Regions from separate parts of the Blautia sp. TF10-30 genome, predicted to be linked through region 1. Evidence: predicted binding sites of a transcription regulator. Region 1 holds the regulator's gene; the other holds the start of a gene.
The links. Region 1 encodes HrcA, which represses chaperone genes, less so after heat shock. Its sites were predicted from a motif close to TGTTAGCACTCNNNNNNNNNGAGTGCTAACA; they were not measured.
Positions count from the first base shown of each region.

Region 1 (10,017 bases):
AATGATCGTATCTGTATGATAGTATATCAGATGGAGAATGTCTCCATCTGATATGTCATTTACGGCGAATACCTATTATAATTATAGGGACTGTATTCAGAAACATATTATTCCCAGAATTGGCGGTCTGAGGCTGCTTGCGCTCAATCAAGGGCATCTGATGAAAATGTATAAAGAACCTGTAAAACAATATTCTGCTATTCCTAAAAGGGCAAGAACAATTATGAATACCTCTATGAGATACGCATTATCGAAAAGGTTGATTATGACGAATCCCTGTGAAGGTTTGGAACTGCCAAAAGGAGTAAAAAAGTCAAAGTATTATACGATTATTGTAGATGAGACTAAAACATATACTTTGGAGCAGGTAAAACTGTTGCTGGAAGCATCGAAGGAGACACGGATCCATATGCAGATGGTCTTTGCCTTGTTAATGGGGCTTAGCCAACCTTGATCATAGCGCACAATAAAACACTTGCAGCACAGATGTATGGTGAGTTTAAGGAATTCTTCCCGGAAAACGCAGTGGAATACTTTGTCTCCTAGTATCTTGATATTAATTTGCATACCATATATTGATTTGGAAAGGTAAAATAATACTATATAAAGCATAATAAACGATGCGTTAAAAGTAAATGGACATGATGGATTGGCTATAACGGTGAACAAAATTCGTCGAAGAAAGTAGTAAAATTGATACATGGAAAATACTGATTGAGAAACGAAGGTAAACTGGTTATAATAAAATCAAGAAGAAAGATTTGTGAATCGAGAAACTTATAGTATTATCAGCAGAAAATGAGGTGATGATGTATGCCAAAGATTATGCAGGATTTAATTAAAAAGTATGTGGAAGAGGTCAAGAAGATTTATGGTTCCCATGTACGTCAGATAATCCTTTATGGTTCTTATGCAAGGGGTGACTTCCGTCCGGATTCTGATGTGGACATTATGATTCTGGTAGATATGTCAGATCTGGAATTAAAGGCATATGCACAACAGCTCTCGTACATGACCTATGACTTTAATATGGATCATGACACGGATATTAAGCCTATTGCAAAAAGTGAAGCACATTTTAACAAGTGGATTGTGAACTATCCATTTTATTCCAATATTCATAAAGAAGGGGTAGTTTTGTATGGAGCAGCATAATCAGGAAATCGGTACTAGACGGGATCTGGTGTTATATCGTCTGGAAACAGCCCGAAATGATCTGAAATCAGCAAGAGCATTATTTTCTATTGAAGATTATAAAGGAGCCAATAACAGGGCATACTATTCTATTTTTCATGCAATTAATGCAGTACATGCTGTAAGCGGTAAAGCATATAAAAGGCATAAGGATGCTGTGGCTAACTTCAATAAGGATTATGTGAAAACATCAGTGTTTCCAAGAGAAATGGGAAGGAAAATCGGACAGGCAGAAGAGATTCGCCATGCCAGCGATTATGATGATTTTTATATTGCAAGTAAAGAAGAATCAGAACGGCAGATTTCAGTTGCAGATGAATTTATAATTCTGGCAGAAAAATATTGTATGGAACAGCTTGAAAAACAAAAGGAAAATTGAAATGAACGAGGATGCCCCTCAGGGTTTGAAGCCCTGAGGGATATTTTATGTAAAAGTATATTATTCTAATAAGCACAACGGATGCTCCCCATACCACAATGGAAATATTATAGCTGAGGAGATTCCGCCGGAATTGCTTTCTTATATGGAAGAAGTATTACCGGAAAAGAAGGAGCTGGATACGGAAATTGTTCTGGATACAATGATAAATGTAAATGAATTTTTGAAGAACTAATGTTCGCATCATATATACAATTTTAAATTTCCATGATATAATATCTCTTACATTTGAGTGTTAATTCGTCCACGTTAGTTTTACTACTTTTTATCAGTCTATAAAATATCGGGTGGTGAACAGAATTCGTCGAGAGGCATATTCGGCTAAAATCAGAGAATGTGCTTCGACGAATTTCTGACTGATAGACGAACTTTTTTGATATAAAAACCAGGAGGTGCTTTTTGCAGAATTCACAACAAATATTCAAATTACACTCCGAATACCAGCCTACAGGCGACCAGCCCCAGGCAATCGAAAAACTGGTCAAAGGCTTTCAAGAAGGCAATCAATGCGAGACTTTGCTGGGCGTTACAGGTTCCGGCAAGACCTTTACCATGGCAAATGTTATTGCACAGTTAAATAAGCCAACCTTGATCATAGCGCACAATAAAACACTTGCAGCACAGCTGTACGGTGAGTTTAAGGAATTCTTCCCTGAGAATGCAGTAGAATATTTTGTCTCCTACTACGACTACTACCAGCCGGAGGCTTACGTGCCGTCTTCGGATACGTATATTGCAAAGGACTCTGCGCGGAACGATGAGATTGATAAGCTGCGGCTTTCCGCGACTTCTGCACTGAGTGAGCGGAACGATGTCATTGTGGTTTCCAGTGTTTCGTGTATCTATGGAATCGGAAGCCCGAAGGACTACATGGAGATGATTATTTCGCTCCGCCCGGGAATGGAAAAGGACCGGGACGATGTGATCCGGCAGTTGATTGATATTCAGTATGACCGGAATGATATGGATTTCCACCGCGGTACGTTCCGCGTGCGCGGTGATGTATTGGAGATTTTTCCGGCGGAGGAGACGGACAAGGCGGTGCGCGTCGAGTTCTTCGGGGATGAGATTGACCGTCTGGTGCAGATCGATACGCTGACGGGTGAAATCTTATGTGAACTGAACCACATCGCAATCTTTCCTGCCTCCCACTACGTTGTGCCGATGGACACGATCCTGAAAGCAACAGGCGAGATTGAAAAGGATATGGAAGAGCAGGTGAAGTTCTTCAAGCACGAGGGAAAACTGATCGAGGCCCAGCGCATCGAGGAGCGGACCAATTTTGATATTGAGATGCTCAAAGAAACCGGCATCTGTTCCGGCATCGAAAACTATTCGCGTTACCTCTCCGGATTAAAGCCAGGCGAGCCGCCCTACACACTGATGGACTATTTCGGAGATGATTTCCTCATCATCGTGGATGAGTCGCATAAGACTGTTCCGCAGATCCGCAGCATGTATGCCGGCGACCAGTCGCGGAAATCGACGCTGGTGGACTATGGATTCCGTCTGCCGTCCGCAAAAGACAACCGCCCGTTGAACTTCGGCGAGTTCGAGGACCGGATCGATCAGATCCTCTTCGTATCTGCCACGCCGGGCGACTACGAGGCAGACCACGAGCTGCTGCGCGCCGAACAGATCATCCGCCCGACCGGCCTTCTCGACCCGGATGTCGAGGTGCGCCCGGTGGAGGGACAGATCGACGATCTGATTTCGGAAGTAAAGAAAGAAACTGAAAAACACAACAAAGTTCTCGTGACGACGCTGACGAAGCGTATGGCAGAGGATCTGACCGACTATATGAAAGAGGCCGGCATCCGCGTGCGCTACCTGCACTCCGATATCGACACCCTGGAACGGACCGAGATCATCCGTGATATGCGTCTCGATGTCTTCGATGTGCTCGTCGGCATCAACCTTCTGCGTGAGGGTCTCGACATCCCGGAAATCACACTCGTGGCGATCCTGGATGCCGATAAAGAAGGTTTCCTGCGTTCCGAAACCTCCCTGATCCAGACCATCGGCCGTGCCGCACGAAACAGCGAGGGCCATGTTATCATGTACGCCGATGTGATGACCGATTCCATGCGCCTCGCAATCGACGAGACGAAGCGCCGCCGTGCCCTGCAGGAAGCCTACAACAAAGAACACGGCATCACTCCGACCACCATCAAAAAAGCCGTCCGCGATCTCATCAGCATTTCGAAAGAAGTGGCAAAGACAGAAGAAAAGATGGAAAAAGACCCGGAGTCCATGAGCCGCGAAGAACTGGAAAAACTGATCGGCCAGGTACAGAAACAGATGAAAGCCGCTGCCGCCGAACTCAACTTCGAAATGGCCGCCGAGCTGCGTGACAAAATGATCACACTGAAGAAGAGCCTGGATGACATGGAAGAATAAAAAATCAGAAATAAAAAAGAAGAAAAGAGCATGAAAAAAAGCGTGCCGGAAAAGCGACAGAAAACTTTCCGGCACGCTTTTTTGCGTCCGATTTTGATTCCTTCTTGTTCAGAATTGACGCAAAATAAGAATACCATTATAATATAAAATGCGACCAAATGGTCGTATCAAAACGCAAAACACAAAAATAAAAAGACAACAATAAAAAAATTAATCGCCGAATTTTCTCTTTTTACTGGAGACACTCAGCAGATAGTCGACCGAGCAGTCATAGAACCGTGCAAGCCGGATCACATAGTCGATCGGGATGTCGCGGATTCCTTTTTCGTAGCGGGAATAGACGTCGCGGTTGCATTCGAGCAGGGCAGAAATCTCTTTGATGGTGAGATCCTGATCGATCCGCATATCTTCAATTCTCTGGTATTTCATACGTTGTACCATCCTTTCAGATTCAAACCCATACTACCAAACGGTTGGATGGACAAAGTTAAATCAGATCATATGGTCGCAAATTGGAGAATGGGGCGGGAGAGAGAAACGGCGGGTGAAGACAGCCTGTGCAGAAAACAGAAAAATATGTACGGCAGAAATGGGGGAACGAATGGGAAAAGCAGAAAGAATAGAAATAGAAGATTTTGTCCAGAATATAGTGGAACGGATGGAGACGCCGGAAGCGTTTGAAAAAATGATCAGCCGGGAGGAAGAATGCGAAGCGCAGGGGCGGGAGAGCCGTCTGAGGGATGTGCTGAAGAAAGAATGGCCGGTGGACGAAAAGGGAGAGCGCATCTATCAGATCACTAATATATATGAAGAAAAAGCAGAAGAACTCCTCATTGTAGAACTGTATACCGGCATCCACCTGGAAAACGGAGTCCCGTGCGGGCATTTTACGCTGTATCTCTGCGGGGAGCCGGACGGATGGAAACTCAGCGAAACGCGGATGATGGAATATCTGCAGAATCTGTAAACGAAGAAGCAAAACAGGGAGGACAGGGAGAAGAAAAACTGTCCTCCTGCTTTTGCTGCGGCGGAGACACCGGAAAGTCAGGATCCATACGGCCGCTTCTCATCGCTGATGCCGACCAGATAATCCAGACTGACCTGATACAGCTCCGCCAGACGGATGGCAATGGAGATCGGCAGCTGCCGGACGCCTTTTTCATATCGGGTATACACATCGCGGTTGCAGCCGAGATAGTCGGCAACCTGGCGGATCGTCAGATCGCGGTCCGTGCGCAGATCCTCCAGTCTCTGATATTTCATGATTCATCACCTCTGAGAAAATGCTACTAAATGGTCGTATCGAAATGGCAGAATCCTACCATACGGCTATAGCGCCTTTGAAACAGTAGAATGCAATAAAAAAGAAAAGTCAGATTCCTTTTCAGAAAGAAAACGGTTTATACTTTTTTCACAATTTCTTCATAGAAAAACCGGGAAAAGGTGTTGACAAACAAAAGGCAGAGTGCTATCTTAAGAACATAGATGTTAGCACTCCACTGAAACGAGTGCTAACAGGACTATACAACAGGAAGGAGCTTATCTTAGTGGATACAGAATTGGATGAAAGAAAAAGAAAAATATTAAAAGCGATCATCCAGACGTATCTGGAAACGGGCGAGCCGGTCGGCTCAAGAACGATTTCCAAATACACGGATTTGAATTTAAGCTCCGCCACAATCCGGAATGAAATGTCCGATCTGGAAGAGATGGGTTACATCTTACAGCCCCACACTTCCGCAGGACGCATTCCTTCCGATAAAGGCTACCGCCTCTATGTAGATGAGCTGATGCGGGAAAAAGAACAGGAAGTTGCAGACATCAAAAACATGGTCATTGAAAAAACAGACCGAATGGAAAAAGTTCTGCAGCAGGTTGTCAAAGTCCTCGCTTCATCTACCAACTATGCAACGTTGATTACAGGACCGGAATATCACAGAAATAAAGTGAAATTCATCCAGCTCTCAAAAGTCAATGAAGAGCAGCTCCTGGCCGTCATCGTCGTAGAAGGCAACCTGGTGAAAAACCAGATGATCGACCTAGACGAGACCATCAACGATGAACAGATATTAAAGCTGAACCTGCTTCTGAACACACAGCTCAATGGCCTGACCATTGAAGAAATCAATCTTGGCATGATCAAGAAGATGAAAGAGCAGGCAGGCATCCACTCCGGCATCATCAGCAAAGTGGTCGATACCGTAGCGGAAGCCATCGCAGTCAGCGAAGAAGATGTGCCGGTGTACACCAGCGGCGCAACCAACATTTTCAAGTACCCTGAGCTTTCCGACAGCAGCAAAGCCAGCCAGCTGATCTCCACATTCGAGGAACGGCAGAAACTGGTCGATATGATCAAAGGAGCTGCCGAGGAGCAGGACGGAGAGGAAAATACCGGTATTCAGGTATACATCGGAAATGAATCTTCGATGGAACCCTTACGGGACTGCAGCGTGGTCACCACCACATACGATATGGGAAACGGTATGCGCGGAACAATCGGTATCGTGGGACCAAAGCGGATGGATTACGAAAATGTGGTAGATAACCTGAAAACATTAAAAGTTCAACTGGACGCCGTCTTCAAAAAGCCGGACACAGGTGAGTAGAAAGGTGGAATGATCAGTGAGCGAAGAAAATAGAAAGAAAGAGGAAACCATGGAAGAACCTACACGCGAGATGGAAAAAGAAACCGGAGCAGAGACCGATCTGCCGGAAACCGAACCGGCTGCGGAGCAGGAAGAAGCAAAGAAAGCAGCAGAGGCAAAAGAAGCGGAAGCTGCAGAAGAAACTGCTGAGGATGGCAAAGAACGAAAGTTCTTCAAAAAGAAAAAAGATAAAAAAGATGAGAAAATCGAAGAGCTGACTGACCGCCTGACCCGTCAGATGGCAGAGTTCGATAACTTCCGCAAACGCACCGAAAAAGAAAAAGCAAATATGTATGCCATTGGAGCAAAAGACATCATCGAGAAGATTCTTCCGGTTGTTGACAGCTTCGAGCGCGGACTTGCAACGGTGGAAAACCCGGAGGAAGATCCGTTCGCAGACGGCATGAATAAAGTATACAAACAGTTTACCACAGCACTCGATGAACTCGGTGTAACCGTGATCGAGGCCGTTGGAAAGGAATTCGATCCGAACCTGCACAACGCAGTGATGCATGTGGAGGATGAGGAAGCCGGCGAGAACATCGTCGTAGAAGAGTTCCTGAAGGGCTACATGTACAAAGGTTCCGTAGTCCGTCACAGTATGGTCAAGGTGGCTAATTAAGCCTTGAAGATAAATAAATAGAAATTAAACCATTTTTTAGCATAATTCATTGAGGAGGAAACAACAATGGGCAAAATTATTGGTATTGACTTAGGAACAACAAACAGCTGTGTAGCCGTTATGGAAGGTGGAAAACCAACCGTTATCGCAAACGCAGAGGGTGAAAGAACAACTCCTTCTATCGTAGCATTCACAAAAACAGGTGACCGTCTGGTCGGCGAGCCGGCAAAACGTCAGGCTGTAACAAACGCAGACAGAACCATCCGTTCCATCAAACGTGAGATGGGTACTGACTATAAAGTAGATATCGAAGGAAAGAAATACTCTCCGCAGGAGATCTCCGCTATGATTCTTCAGAAACTGAAAGGTGATGCAGAGAACTACCTTGGTGAGAAAGTAACAGAAGCAGTTATCACAGTTCCGGCTTACTTCAATGACGCACAGCGTCAGGCAACCAAAGATGCCGGTAAAATCGCAGGTCTTGATGTAAAACGTATCATCAACGAGCCTACCGCAGCAGCTCTGGCATACGGACTGGACAACGAAAATGAGCAGAAGATCATGGTATACGACCTTGGCGGTGGTACTTTCGATGTTTCCATCATCGAGATCGGTGACGGCGTTATCGAAGTTCTTTCCACAGCAGGAAACAACCGTCTGGGCGGCGATGACTTCGACCAGAAAGTAACAGATTATATCCTCGCTGAGTTCAAAAAACAGGAAGGTGTAGATCTTTCCAACGACAAGATGGCTCTGCAGAGAATCAGAGAAGCAGCAGAGAAAGCAAAGAAAGAGCTTTCCAGCGCAACTACAACCAACATCAACCTGCCGTTCATCACTGCAACCGCAGATGGCCCGAAACATCTCGATATGAACCTGACAAAGGCTAAATTCGATGAGCTGACCCACGACCTGGTAGAGAAAACCGCAGAGCCGGTACAGAGAGCACTTTCTGATGCAGGCCTTCAGGCATCCGAGCTTTCCAAAGTCCTTCTGGTAGGCGGATCTACCCGTATCCCGGCTGTACAGGATAAAGTAAGACAGCTGACCGGACACGAGCCGAGCAAGAGCCTGAACCCGGATGAGTGCGTAGCACTTGGTGCTTCCGTACAGGGTGGTAAACTTGCAGGAGACGCCGGCGCAGGCGATATCCTTCTTCTGGATGTAACTCCACTGTCTCTGTCCATCGAGACCATGGGAGGTATTGCAACTCGTCTGATCGAGCGTAACACCACAATCCCGACCAAGAAGAGCCAGATCTTCTCCACAGCAGCAGATAACCAGACTGCAGTAGATATCAACGTTGTACAGGGTGAGCGTCAGTTCGCGAAAGATAACAAATCCCTCGGCCAGTTCCGTCTGGATGGAATCCCGCCAGCAAGAAGAGGCGTTCCGCAGATCGAGGTTACCTTTGATATCGATGCCAACGGTATCGTAAATGTATCTGCAAAAGATCTGGGAACAGGAAAAGAGCAGCACATCACCATCACCGCAGGCTCTAACATGTCCGACAGCGAGATCGACAAAGCAGTCAAAGAAGCTGCTGAGTTCGAGGCTCAGGATAAGAAACGAAAAGAAGCAATCGACGCAAGAAACGATGCAGATTCCATGGTATTCCAGACCGAGAAAGCAATCGAGGAAGTCGGCGACAAGCTTGATGCAAACGACAAAACAGCAGTAGAAGCTGACCTGAACGCACTGAAAGATCTCATTGCAAAATGCAATCCGGAAGAAATGACCGATGCACAGGTAGCTGATCTGAAAGCAGCTCAGGAAAAACTGATGACAAGCGCTCAGAAACTGTTTGCAAAACTGTATGAGCAGCAGGGCGGAGCAGCAGGCGCTGGTGCCGGAACAGCAGGTGCAGGCCCGGATATGGGAAATGCAGGAGCAGCAGGCGGCCATGACGACGATGTCGTAGACGCTGACTACAAAGAGGTTTAATTTTCGGCATGTCACACTCCGTGAAAATACCGACTGTGAGTTGAAACAATAAGTAAATAAACGCAAAAAGCCCTGTGAGGCGAATGTTTGCAGGGGACGGAAAATACATTCCGCCCCCTGTATTTATGCTGGTATTGCTTTCGGAAAAGTGCTATACTGGAGCGTGCGGAAAAACATTTCTGCAAAGATGAAATTTGTGGAACAGAAATGAAAAGGTGAACATAAATGGCAGAAAAAAGAGATTATTACGAGGTCCTCGGCGTAGACCGCGGAGCGGACGATGCAACATTAAAAAAAGCATACCGTAAACTGGCCAAGAAATACCATCCGGATATGAACCCGGGCGACAAAGAGGCCGAGGCAAAATTTAAAGAGGCGACAGAAGCCTATGGCGTGCTGAGTGATCCGGACAAACGGCGTCAGTACGATCAGTTTGGCCACGCTGCATTTGAAAACGGCGGTGGCGGCGCAGGAGCCGGCGGATTCGGTGGCTTCGACTTTGGCGGCGGAGATATGGGTGATATCTTCGGCGATATTTTCGGCGACCTGTTCGGTGGCGGCGGAAGCAGAAGAAGAGCAAACAATGGACCTATGAAGGGAGCAAACCTCCGCGCTGTTGTCCACATTACGTTTGAGGAAGCTGTTTTCGGATGCCAGAAAGAGCTCGAGATCAACCTGAAGGATACCTGTACAACGTGCCACGGAACCGGCGCAAAACCAGGAACTTCACCGGAGACATGCTCCAAATGTAACGGAACTGGTCAGATTACGTA
Region 1 covers NZ_QUKM01000002.1:309,017-319,033, reverse strand. The annotation lists gene DXD02_RS03930 (hypothetical protein) at 38-454, shown strand; partial or broken gene DXD02_RS16205 (DEAD/DEAH box helicase family protein) at 445-543, shown strand; gene DXD02_RS03925 (nucleotidyltransferase domain-containing protein) at 814-1,155, shown strand; gene DXD02_RS03920 (HEPN domain-containing protein) at 1,142-1,573, shown strand; gene uvrB (excinuclease ABC subunit UvrB) at 2,033-4,033, shown strand; gene DXD02_RS03910 (helix-turn-helix domain-containing protein) at 4,244-4,462, opposite strand; gene DXD02_RS03905 (hypothetical protein) at 4,635-5,000, shown strand; gene DXD02_RS03900 (helix-turn-helix domain-containing protein) at 5,078-5,296, opposite strand; gene hrcA (heat-inducible transcriptional repressor HrcA) at 5,581-6,639, shown strand; gene grpE (nucleotide exchange factor GrpE) at 6,689-7,300, shown strand; gene dnaK (molecular chaperone DnaK) at 7,367-9,244, shown strand; gene dnaJ (molecular chaperone DnaJ) at 9,470-10,017, shown strand, end outside.

Region 2 (10,017 bases), 160 kb from region 1:
GTTCTCTTCCTTGATGAACTCCCGGAGATGACGCGCACAACCATTGAGATCCTGCGCCAGCCGCTCGAGGAGCACCGGATTGTGATTTCCCGTGTCAGCGGAAACTATGTGTTTCCGGCGTCATTTCTGATGGTGGCGGCAATGAACCCCTGCCCCTGCGGCTTTTACCCCGACTTATCGCGCTGTACCTGCGCACCCGGCGACATCAGCCGGTATCTCTCGAGAGTCAGCCAGCCGTTCCTCGACCGCATGGATCTCTGCGTGCAGGTGGAAGCACTTTCCTACGAGGATCTGCACGGCGAGGAGCGGTGCGAATCCTCGGCCAGGATGCGGGAAAAAGCGACGGCAGCGGCGCAAATTCAGGCGGCGCGCTACCGGCAGGAGTCGATTCATTTCAATAGCGAACTGAAAGCAGGCCAGATCGAGAAATACTGTATCCTGGAAAAGGCAGCGGAAGAGCTTTTAGAGGATGCCTTCCGCCGCCTGCGCCTCAGCGCGCGTTCCTACCACGGGATTATCCGCACCGCGCGGACAATTGCGGATCTGGACGGGGCGGTCAAAATCGGCGTGCCGCATATCAGCGAGGCGATCTGCTTTCGGAGCGCCGACAAAAGTATATGGAGGATCTGACGTATGGCGATGGAAATCTTTACAGTCGGCCGCGGGCAGGAGGGCTATCCGGAGCGGCTTATGCCGTTCGCGGACATGCCGTCCCGCCTTTTCGTGCGGGGCGCGCTGCCGGTGGATGAGCAGAAAACAGCGGCGATTGTGGGCGCGCGGATGTGTACGGCGTACGGAAAGAGCCAGGCGGCCTTTTTCGCGCAGGTGCTGGCGGCAAACGGCGTGGCGGTGATCAGCGGACTGGCGTGTGGAATCGACGCGGCGGCGCACGAGGGGGCACTGCGCGGAAAGGGAAAGACGTTTGCCGTGCTTGGCTGCGGCGTGGATATCTGCTATCCGAAACAGAATTACCCGCTGATGCGGCGGATGCTGGAGAACGGAGGCGGTGTCTTAAGCGAATTTCCGCCGGGCGCAGAGCCGCTTCCGTGGCATTTCCCGATCCGCAACCGCGTGATCAGTGCGCTGGCAGATGTCGTTCTGGTAATTGAGGCAAAAGAGAAGAGCGGCTCGCTCATTACGGCGGACTACGCGCTGGAGCAGGGAAAAACGGTATTTGCCCTGCCCGGACGGACAACGGATGCGACAAGCCGCGGCTGCAACCGCCTGATCGCGCAGGGAGCGGAAATTGCGATTTCACCCGAAACGATTCTCGAGGAGCTGGGCGTGAAAAAGGCCGGAACAAAAAGAGCCGCACCGCGTCCGCGCTATGGAAAAGAGGCGGAAATGGTTCTGAAAACACTCGCGGCAGAACCGCAGAATCTTGCACAGCTTGCCGGCAGCACCGGAATCCCGCTGCAGGAGCTGACCGGCATTCTGCTGGCACTCGAAATTGACGGCATTATTGCGGAAAATCCGCCGGGCGTGTACATGGCGTTATCGTAAAAGGGACGAGGAAAAGAAAGGTTTTGTGATATTCCGCCCGGTGCACAATTATAATAGAAGAAAAAGAAAAAAGGGGGCTCTTCTGCGCCGCGTGCATGTCTGAAAAAGGAAAAAGAAAAGAAAAAAATCAGGAAAAATCGTTAAAAAATTGAAAAAATCCTGTTATTTTGTCGGGAAACATCGAAAAATGGTACATTTTAAAAATGGAAAACACTTGCAAGAAAAAACTTTTTGGTGTATAGTCAGTGGAAGTTACGACTAATTTAGGAATTATTCTGGAATTTGTAATGATGCAGAACTATGCGATATGAAAAACGCAATATAGATCTGGACAGTTATAAAAATATGTATTCAGGAGGCATCAGAGGTGGCAAAATATCTTGTAATAGTGGAATCACCGGCAAAAGTCAAGACGGTGAAAAAGTATCTCGGGGCAAATTACGAAGTTGCAGCATCTATGGGCCATGTGCGCGATCTGCCGAAAAGCCGGCTTGGAATTGATGTAGAACATGACTTTGAACCAAAATATATCACCATCCGCGGAAAAGGAGAGCTTCTGGCATCTCTTCGAAAAGCCGCAAAAAAAGCAGATAAAGTTTATCTCGCAACTGACCCTGACCGCGAGGGAGAGGCAATTTCCTGGCATCTGTCGATTGCGCTGAATCTCGATGAGAACAAGATGCGCCGCATCACTTTCAACGAGATCACAAAATCAGCAGTCAAAGCGTCGATCAAACAGGCACGCGACATCGATATGAACCTGGTGGACGAGCAGCAGGCGCGCCGCTGCCTCGACCGTATGGTAGGTTATGAAATCAGCCCATTGTTATGGAAGAAAATCAAACGCGGACTTTCCGCCGGCCGTGTGCAGTCCGTTGCACTGCGCATCATCGGCGACCGCGAGGATGAGATCAATGCGTTCATTCCGAAAGAATACTGGACACTGGAAGCAGATCTGAAAATTCCGGGCGAGAAGAAACCGCTCGTCGCAAAATTCCACGGCAAAGGCAGTGAAAAGATGGCGATCGAGACGAAAGAGCAGCTCGATGAAATCTTAAAGGGACTGGAAAATGAGACCTTTACCGTATCCGAAGTGAAAAAAGGAGAGCGTTCCAAGAAAGCACCGCTTCCGTTCACCACGAGTACCCTGCAGCAGGAAGCATCGAAGGTGCTGAACTTCTCCACGCAGAAGACGATGCGTCTGGCGCAGCAGCTCTACGAGGGCGTGGAAGTAAAAGGAAAGGGAACGATCGCTTTGATTTCCTATCTGCGTACCGATTCTACACGAATCAGCGAGGAGGCCGATGCGGCAGCACGTTCCTTTATCCAGGAGCAGTACGGCACAAAATATACCGCAAGCGGGGACACGACGGAGAATAAAAACAGCAAGGCACAGGATGCGCACGAGGCCATCCGTCCGACCGATGTGACGAATACACCGGTAATGGTAAAAGAATCCCTGCCAAGAGATCTGTTCCGCCTGTATCAGCTGATCTGGAAACGCTTTGTGGCAAGCCGCATGCAGCCGGCCGTCTATGAGACAATTTCCGCACGGATCAATGCAGGAGAGTATCTCTTTACAGCAGCTTCCTCCCGTCTGGCATTTGATGGTTTCATGTCCGTTTACACCGATCCGGATGAGGAAAAGAAAGAGAAAAACGCCGCTGTCCGGAGCCTGGAGGCAGGAACGGAGCTGGCACTGGAAAAGATGGATCCGCAGCAGCACTTCACACAGCCGCCGGCACACTACACCGAGGCATCCCTTGTCAAAATGCTTGAGGAACTCGGCATCGGCCGTCCAAGTACGTATGCGCCGACCATCACAACGATCATCAACCGCCGTTACGTGGCAAAGGAGAACAAGAACCTTTACATGACAGAGCTCGGCGAGGTGGTCAACAACATGATGAAAGAGGCATTCCCGAGCATCGTGGATGTCAACTTTACGGCAACGATGGAAGCTCTGCTCGACAGGGTTGGAGATGGCAGTGTTCCGTGGAAGACAGTAGTCGAGAACTTCTGGCCGGATCTCTATGAGGCGGTCACAGAGGCAGAAAAGAACCTCGAAGAAGTTAAGGTAGAGGATGAGGTGACGGATGTCATCTGCGAGAACTGCGGCCGCAACATGGTGGTCAAATACGGCCCGCACGGAAAATTCCTCGCCTGCCCGGGATTCCCGGACTGCAAGAACACGAAGCCGTATCTGGAAAAGATCGGTGTTCCGTGTCCGAAGTGCGGAAAAGAAGTGATCCTGCGCAAGACGAAAAAAGGACGGAAATATTATGGATGCGAAAACAATCCGGAATGCGATTTCATGTCCTGGCAGAAACCGTCTGCCAAGAAATGCCCGCAGTGCGGCGGCTATATGCTGGAAAAAGGCAATAAGCTGGTCTGCGCGGACGAGCAGTGCGGCTATGTAGAAGCACGCGAAAAGAAAGACGAAGACTGAGAATGACAAAGCGGTCTGTACTGGTGAAAAACTGGTGCAGGCCGTTTTTTTTGCTTATCGAGGCGGAAAAACAGGAAGATCCGAAAAAATTTAGCATGAATTTTTATAAAATTTATAGTTTTCTGAAAAATATATTGATTTCCGGAAAACTACATGATAGAATGAGCTTAGTTTTAAGGGTTGTCTGAAAAAGGCATCAGTGTGCATTTTTTTCGGCGGATACGCCAAAAAAATGCAGAAAATAAAGAAAGGAGAAGAACATGAGCGTACAACTGCTGGATAAAACCAGAAAAATCAACAAACTGCTTCATAACAATCACTCCACGAAGGTCGTGTTCAACGATATCTGTGAAGTCCTGATGGAAACGTTAAGTTCCAATATCCTGGTGATCAGTAAAAAAGGAAAAGTGCTGGGCATCAGCCTTTGCCCGGGCGTGGAAGAAATTACGGAGCTGATCGAGGATAAGGTGGGCGGTTATGTCGATGCCGCATTAAACGAGCGTCTCCTCGGCGTACTCTCCACAAAAGAGAACGTCAATTTACAGACCCTCGGCTTTGAGCGGCCTGGTGTAGAGCGCTACACCGCAATTATCTGCCCGATCGAGATCGCCGGAGAACGCCTTGGTACCGTATTTATGTACCGCTGCACCCCGCAGTACGATATCGACGATATCATCGTCAGTGAGTACGGCACAACCGTTGTCGGACTGGAAATGATGCGTTCCGTCAACGAGGAAAATGTGGAGGAAAACCGCAAGGTTCAGGTGGTTAAATCCGCATTCAACACGTTGTCCTTCTCCGAACTGGAAGCCATCATCCATATCTTTGATGAACTGAACGGGGATGAGGGCATTCTGGTTGCAAGCAAAATTGCAGACCGCGTCGGCATCACAAGATCCGTCATTGTAAATGCCCTCCGCAAATTCGAGAGCGCAGGCGTCATCGAGTCCCGTTCCAGCGGTATGAAGGGAACGTATATCAAGGTATTAAATGATTATATCTTTGATGAACTCGACGAGATCAAAGCAAGAAAGAACCTGAAAGGAAAGGGCGATGCCCATCCGGACGAGGCGAAAAAATAAAAAAGTGGAATGTAGAAAAGAATCGGAGCCGTTTAAGAATGGCGCCGTTTCTTTTTGTGCAAAAAAGCATTCGTGGAGCGGAAAAAAATGGTATCATTCCAGTTTTTAGGAATAAACTATAATTAGATTCTAAAGAGAGTATAAAATATGAAAAAGTTGCCAAAATAAGAAAAAACGAGAAAATAAGAGAAATTAAGAGCTATCACGAGAAAAAAAAAGAGAATTACAAAATTCATACATTTGCGAAATGAGGTGGAAAACACTATAGTAAGAACCATCAAGTAGCACTCGAATGAACTGAGTGCTAATAAATAAAACTGAATGAAATCTTGAAGGAGGAAACATAAATGAAGTTAGTACCTTTAGGTGACAGAGTTGTATTAAAAGAGTTAAAAGCAGAGGAAACCACAAAATCCGGTATCGTACTTCCGGGACAGGCACAGGAGAAACCGCAGCAGGCTGAGGTTATCGCAGTAGGACCTGGAAAAGTAGAAGACGGCAAAGAAGTAAAAATGGAAGTTGCAGTCGGAGATCAGGTAATCTATTCCAAATATGCAGGAACCAACGTCAAACTGGAAGACGAAGAGTACATCATCGTAAAACAGGATGACATTCTGGCAGTTGTAAAATAAAGAATAATCAAGTAAAAATCAGGAGGCATGACAATCATGGCAAAAGAGATTAAATATGGAGCAGAGGCAAGAAACGCTCTTCAGAATGGTGTAAACCAGCTTGCAGATACCGTACGTGTAACCCTTGGACCGAAAGGAAGAAACGTTGTTCTGGACAAACAGTACGGCGCTCCGCTCATCACAAACGATGGTGTTACGATTGCAAAAGAGATCGAGCTGGCAGACGGCTTTGAAAACATGGGCGCACAGCTCATCAAAGAAGTTGCTGCAAAGACCAACGACGTAGCAGGTGACGGTACCACAACCGCAACCGTTCTGGCACAGGCTATGGTAAACGAAGGAATGAAAAACCTGGCAGCAGGCGCTAACCCGATCGTTCTTCGTAAGGGAATGAAGAAAGCAACCGATAAAGCTGTTCAGATCCTTGCAGAGATGAGCCAGCCGGTAGCAGGCAAAGAGCAGATTGCAAAAGTTGCAGCTGTTTCTTCCGGAAGCGAAGAAGTAGGCCAGATGGTAGCTGACGCTATGGAAAAAGTTTCCAAAGACGGCGTTATCACCATCGAGGAGTCCAAGACCATGCAGAACGAGCTGGAGCTGGTAGAAGGTATGCAGTTCGACCGTGGATATATCTCCGCTTACATGTGCACCGATATGGAGAAAATGGAAGCCGTTCTCGACAATCCATATATCCTGATTACCGATAAGAAACTGTCCAACATTCAGGAAGTTCTTCCGCTGCTGGAGCAGATCGTACAGAGCGGCGCAAGACTGCTGATCATCGCTGAGGACGTAGAGGGCGAGGCTCTCCAGACACTCGTGATCAACAAACTGCGCGGAACCTTCAACGTAGTAGCTGTCAAAGCACCGGGATACGGCGACAGAAGAAAAGCAATGCTCGAGGATATCGCAATCCTGACCGGCGGCCAGGTGATCTCCGAGGAAGTTGGTCTGGAATTAAAAGACGCTACTCTGGAAATGCTCGGACGTGCAAAATCTGTTAAAGTTCAGAAAGAGAACACCGTTATCGTTGACGGTGCCGGCGCAAAAGATGCCATCGCAGCAAGAATCGGCCAGATCAGATCCCAGATCGAGGAGACCACTTCTGAGTTCGATAAAGAGAAACTGCAGGAGAGACTGGCAAAAATGGCAGGCGGCGTAGCTGTGATCCGTGTAGGTGCAGCAACCGAGACCGAGATGAAAGAAGAAAAACTCCGTATGGAGGATGCTTTAAATGCAACGAGAGCAGCCGTAGAAGAGGGTATCATCGCAGGCGGCGGTTCTGCATACATCCATGTAACAACACAGCTTGCAGAGCTGATTGACAGCTTGGACGGCGACGAGAAGATCGGTGCAAGAATCGTACAGAAAGCACTTGAGGCTCCTCTGTTCCACATCGTAACAAACGCAGGTCTGGAAGGCGCTGTTGTTATCAACAAAGTAAAAGAGTCCAAAGTAGGTGTTGGATTTGATGCATACAACGAAGAGTATGTAGACATGATCCAGGCTGGTATCCTTGATCCGGTTAAGGTTACCAGAAGCGCACTGCAGAACGCTACCAGCGTTTCCGCAACCCTGCTGACCACCGAGTCCGTAGTTTCCACCATCAAAGAGCCGGCTCCGGCTATGCCGGCAGGCGCAGACGGCGGAATGGGAATGATGTAATTTCCGGGATAAAAATGTCTGGTAAAACAAAATAAGAAAACCGGCTGGCAAAGACCGTAGCGGAACATGGGTTCCGAAGTCCTGTCTTTGCCGGCCGATTTTTTAGTGGAAAGTTTTTCTTCCATTTCGCATGGCCCTGAATCGTTACAAAAAATTTCAGAAAGTTTTCATGCTTTCGCCGGGCGGCGTATATGGACGCTTCCGGCGTTTTATGCTATACTGATTTGTAGGATGTTGAGGGAAATACAACAAAGGAGAAGAAACACACATGGCAAGTCGTTATGAATCCGACATGACAAGGAAGGAGAAGATGCAGCTCGAAAAAGAGAAGCTGTCGAAAATGAATTTTAAAGAGAAACTGGCCTATATCTGGGAATACTACAAGGCTGTCATTTTCGGCATCATCGCTGTTATCTTCATCATCGGCACGATTGTGAATATCCATGAAAATGCGAAGTATTATGACCTCGTGAGCATTGCCGTAGTGGATTACGCAGGACTGCAGGATGTAAGTCCGATCGAGGAGGACCTAAAAGAAGCGCTCGGAACCGGAGATAAGTACGAAAAGGTAAGCATCGATACAAGCTACAGCTTCGGTGAAAAACTGGAAAACGCGGATTACAACACGCTGATGAAATTCACAGCCGTGATTGCCGCACAGAGCATGGATGTTCTGATCTGTTCACAGGCCGTGTACGACAACTACAGCAAAGACGATTATTTTCTGGATCTGTCCACACTGTTTGACGAAGCGACGTGTGAGAAGTACGGGATAAAGGCGGGAGATACCTGCCTCGACATTTCCAAATTGAAAAAGTACCAGGATATGGGCCTTACGTACTATGAGCCGTGTTATCTGACCGTGTTGGTCAATACAAAGAACGCGGACAATGTAGCAAAACTGATCGAATATCTTGAGGAGGATGGAGTAAATGAGTGATCTGTACACAGAAGTGCTGGTGAAAAAACAGCAGACAGGAAAAGACAAGGCGATCAAAGGAGTTCTGATCTTCTTTACCGTTCTTTTTGCAGCCGCAGGAATTATGATGAATCCGCTGATTCTGCTTCTTGCGCTGGTTCTTGGAATCGTAGACTATATTTTTATCCCGAAGCTTTCGGTAGAGTTTGAGTATCTGTACGTCAACGGCGAGCTGGACATCGACCGCATCTATTCGCAGTCAAGAAGAAAAAGAGCCGCAAGCTATGAGCTTTCCAACATGGAAATCCTGGCGCCGTACCAGTCCCATCAGCTTGATTCCTACAAAAACAACCAGAGTATCAAACGTTACAACTATTCCTCCGGCATCGAAGGACAGGGCCACAAACCGTACGCATTCGTCATCTCCAAGGACAATGCCATGCAGATGGTGATCTTCGAGCCGGACGAAGTGATGTTAAAAGATATCCGCAACCGTGCACCAAGAAAAGTATTTATGGATTGACAGCTTTTTTGTTTTATGTTAAATTAGGTGATAAATCAAAAAGACTTAAGAAGAAAGGAAGAAATGAAAATGGGTACAATTATTGGTGATGGTATTACCTTCGATGATGTGCTTCTGGTTCCGCAGTATTCTGAAGTAACCCCAAACATGGTAGATCTGACTACGCATCTGACCAAGAAGATCAAGCTGAACATCCCGATGATGAGCGCCGGCATGGATACGGTTACAGAACACCGTATGGCAATTGCCATGGCACGTCAGGGAGGAATCGGTATTATTCACAAGAATATGTCGATTGAGCAGCAGGCAGAAGAAGTAGACAAAGTAAAACGTTCTGAGAACGGTGTTATCACCGATCCGTTCTATCTGTCTCCGGAGCACACCCTGGAAGATGCCAATAATCTGATGGCAAAATTCCGTATTTCCGGTGTCCCGATTACCGAGAACGGAAAACTGGTTGGTATTATTACAAACCGTGATCTGAAGTTTGAAACTGATTTCACCAAGAAAATCAAAGAGTCCATGACCAGCGAAAACCTGATCACTGCAAAAGTAGGCGTTACGCTGGACGAGGCAAAAGCAATCCTTGCAAAATCCAGAAAAGAAAAACTTCCGATTGTCGATGACGATTTCAACCTCAAAGGTCTGATCACCATCAAAGATATCGAGAAAACCATCAAGTACCCATTGTCCGCCAAGGATGAGCAGGGACGTCTGCTCTGCGGTGCCGCAGTCGGCATCACGGCAAACGTGCTCGATCGTGTCGATGCGCTGGTAAAAGCACACGTAGACGTGATCGTCATCGACTCCGCTCACGGACATTCCGCAAATATCTTCAAAACACTTCGTCTCATCAAAGAGCATTATCCGGATCTGCAGGTAATCGCCGGAAACGTGGCAACCGCAGAGGCAACAAGAGACCTGATCGCAGCCGGAGCAGACGCTGTTAAAGTCGGTATCGGACCTGGTTCTATCTGTACGACCCGTGTCGTTGCAGGTATCGGTGTACCGCAGGTCACAGCCGTTATGGACTGCTATGAGGAAGCAAAGAAGACCGGAACTCCGATCATCGCCGACGGCGGTATCAAGTACTCCGGAGACATGACAAAGGCTATCGCAGCCGGTGCCAATGTCTGCATGATGGGAAGCATCTTCGCAGGATGCGATGAGAGCCCGGGAGATTTCGAACTGTTCCAGGGAAGAAAATACAAAGTATACCGTGGAATGGGATCCATCGCAGCCATGGA
Region 2 covers NZ_QUKM01000002.1:148,605-158,621, reverse strand. The annotation lists gene DXD02_RS03190 (YifB family Mg chelatase-like AAA ATPase) at 1-630, shown strand, start outside; gene dprA (DNA-processing protein DprA) at 634-1,503, shown strand; gene topA (type I DNA topoisomerase) at 1,871-3,952, shown strand; gene codY (GTP-sensing pleiotropic transcriptional regulator CodY) at 4,213-5,034, shown strand; gene groES (co-chaperone GroES) at 5,382-5,666, shown strand; gene groL (chaperonin GroEL) at 5,703-7,328, shown strand; gene DXD02_RS03155 (hypothetical protein) at 7,597-8,268, shown strand; gene DXD02_RS03150 (DUF6106 family protein) at 8,261-8,770, shown strand; gene guaB (IMP dehydrogenase) at 8,840-10,017, shown strand, end outside.
Region 2: groES (co-chaperone GroES) is a predicted target of HrcA. The motif match lies at 5,314-5,344, and genes of this name have one in related genera.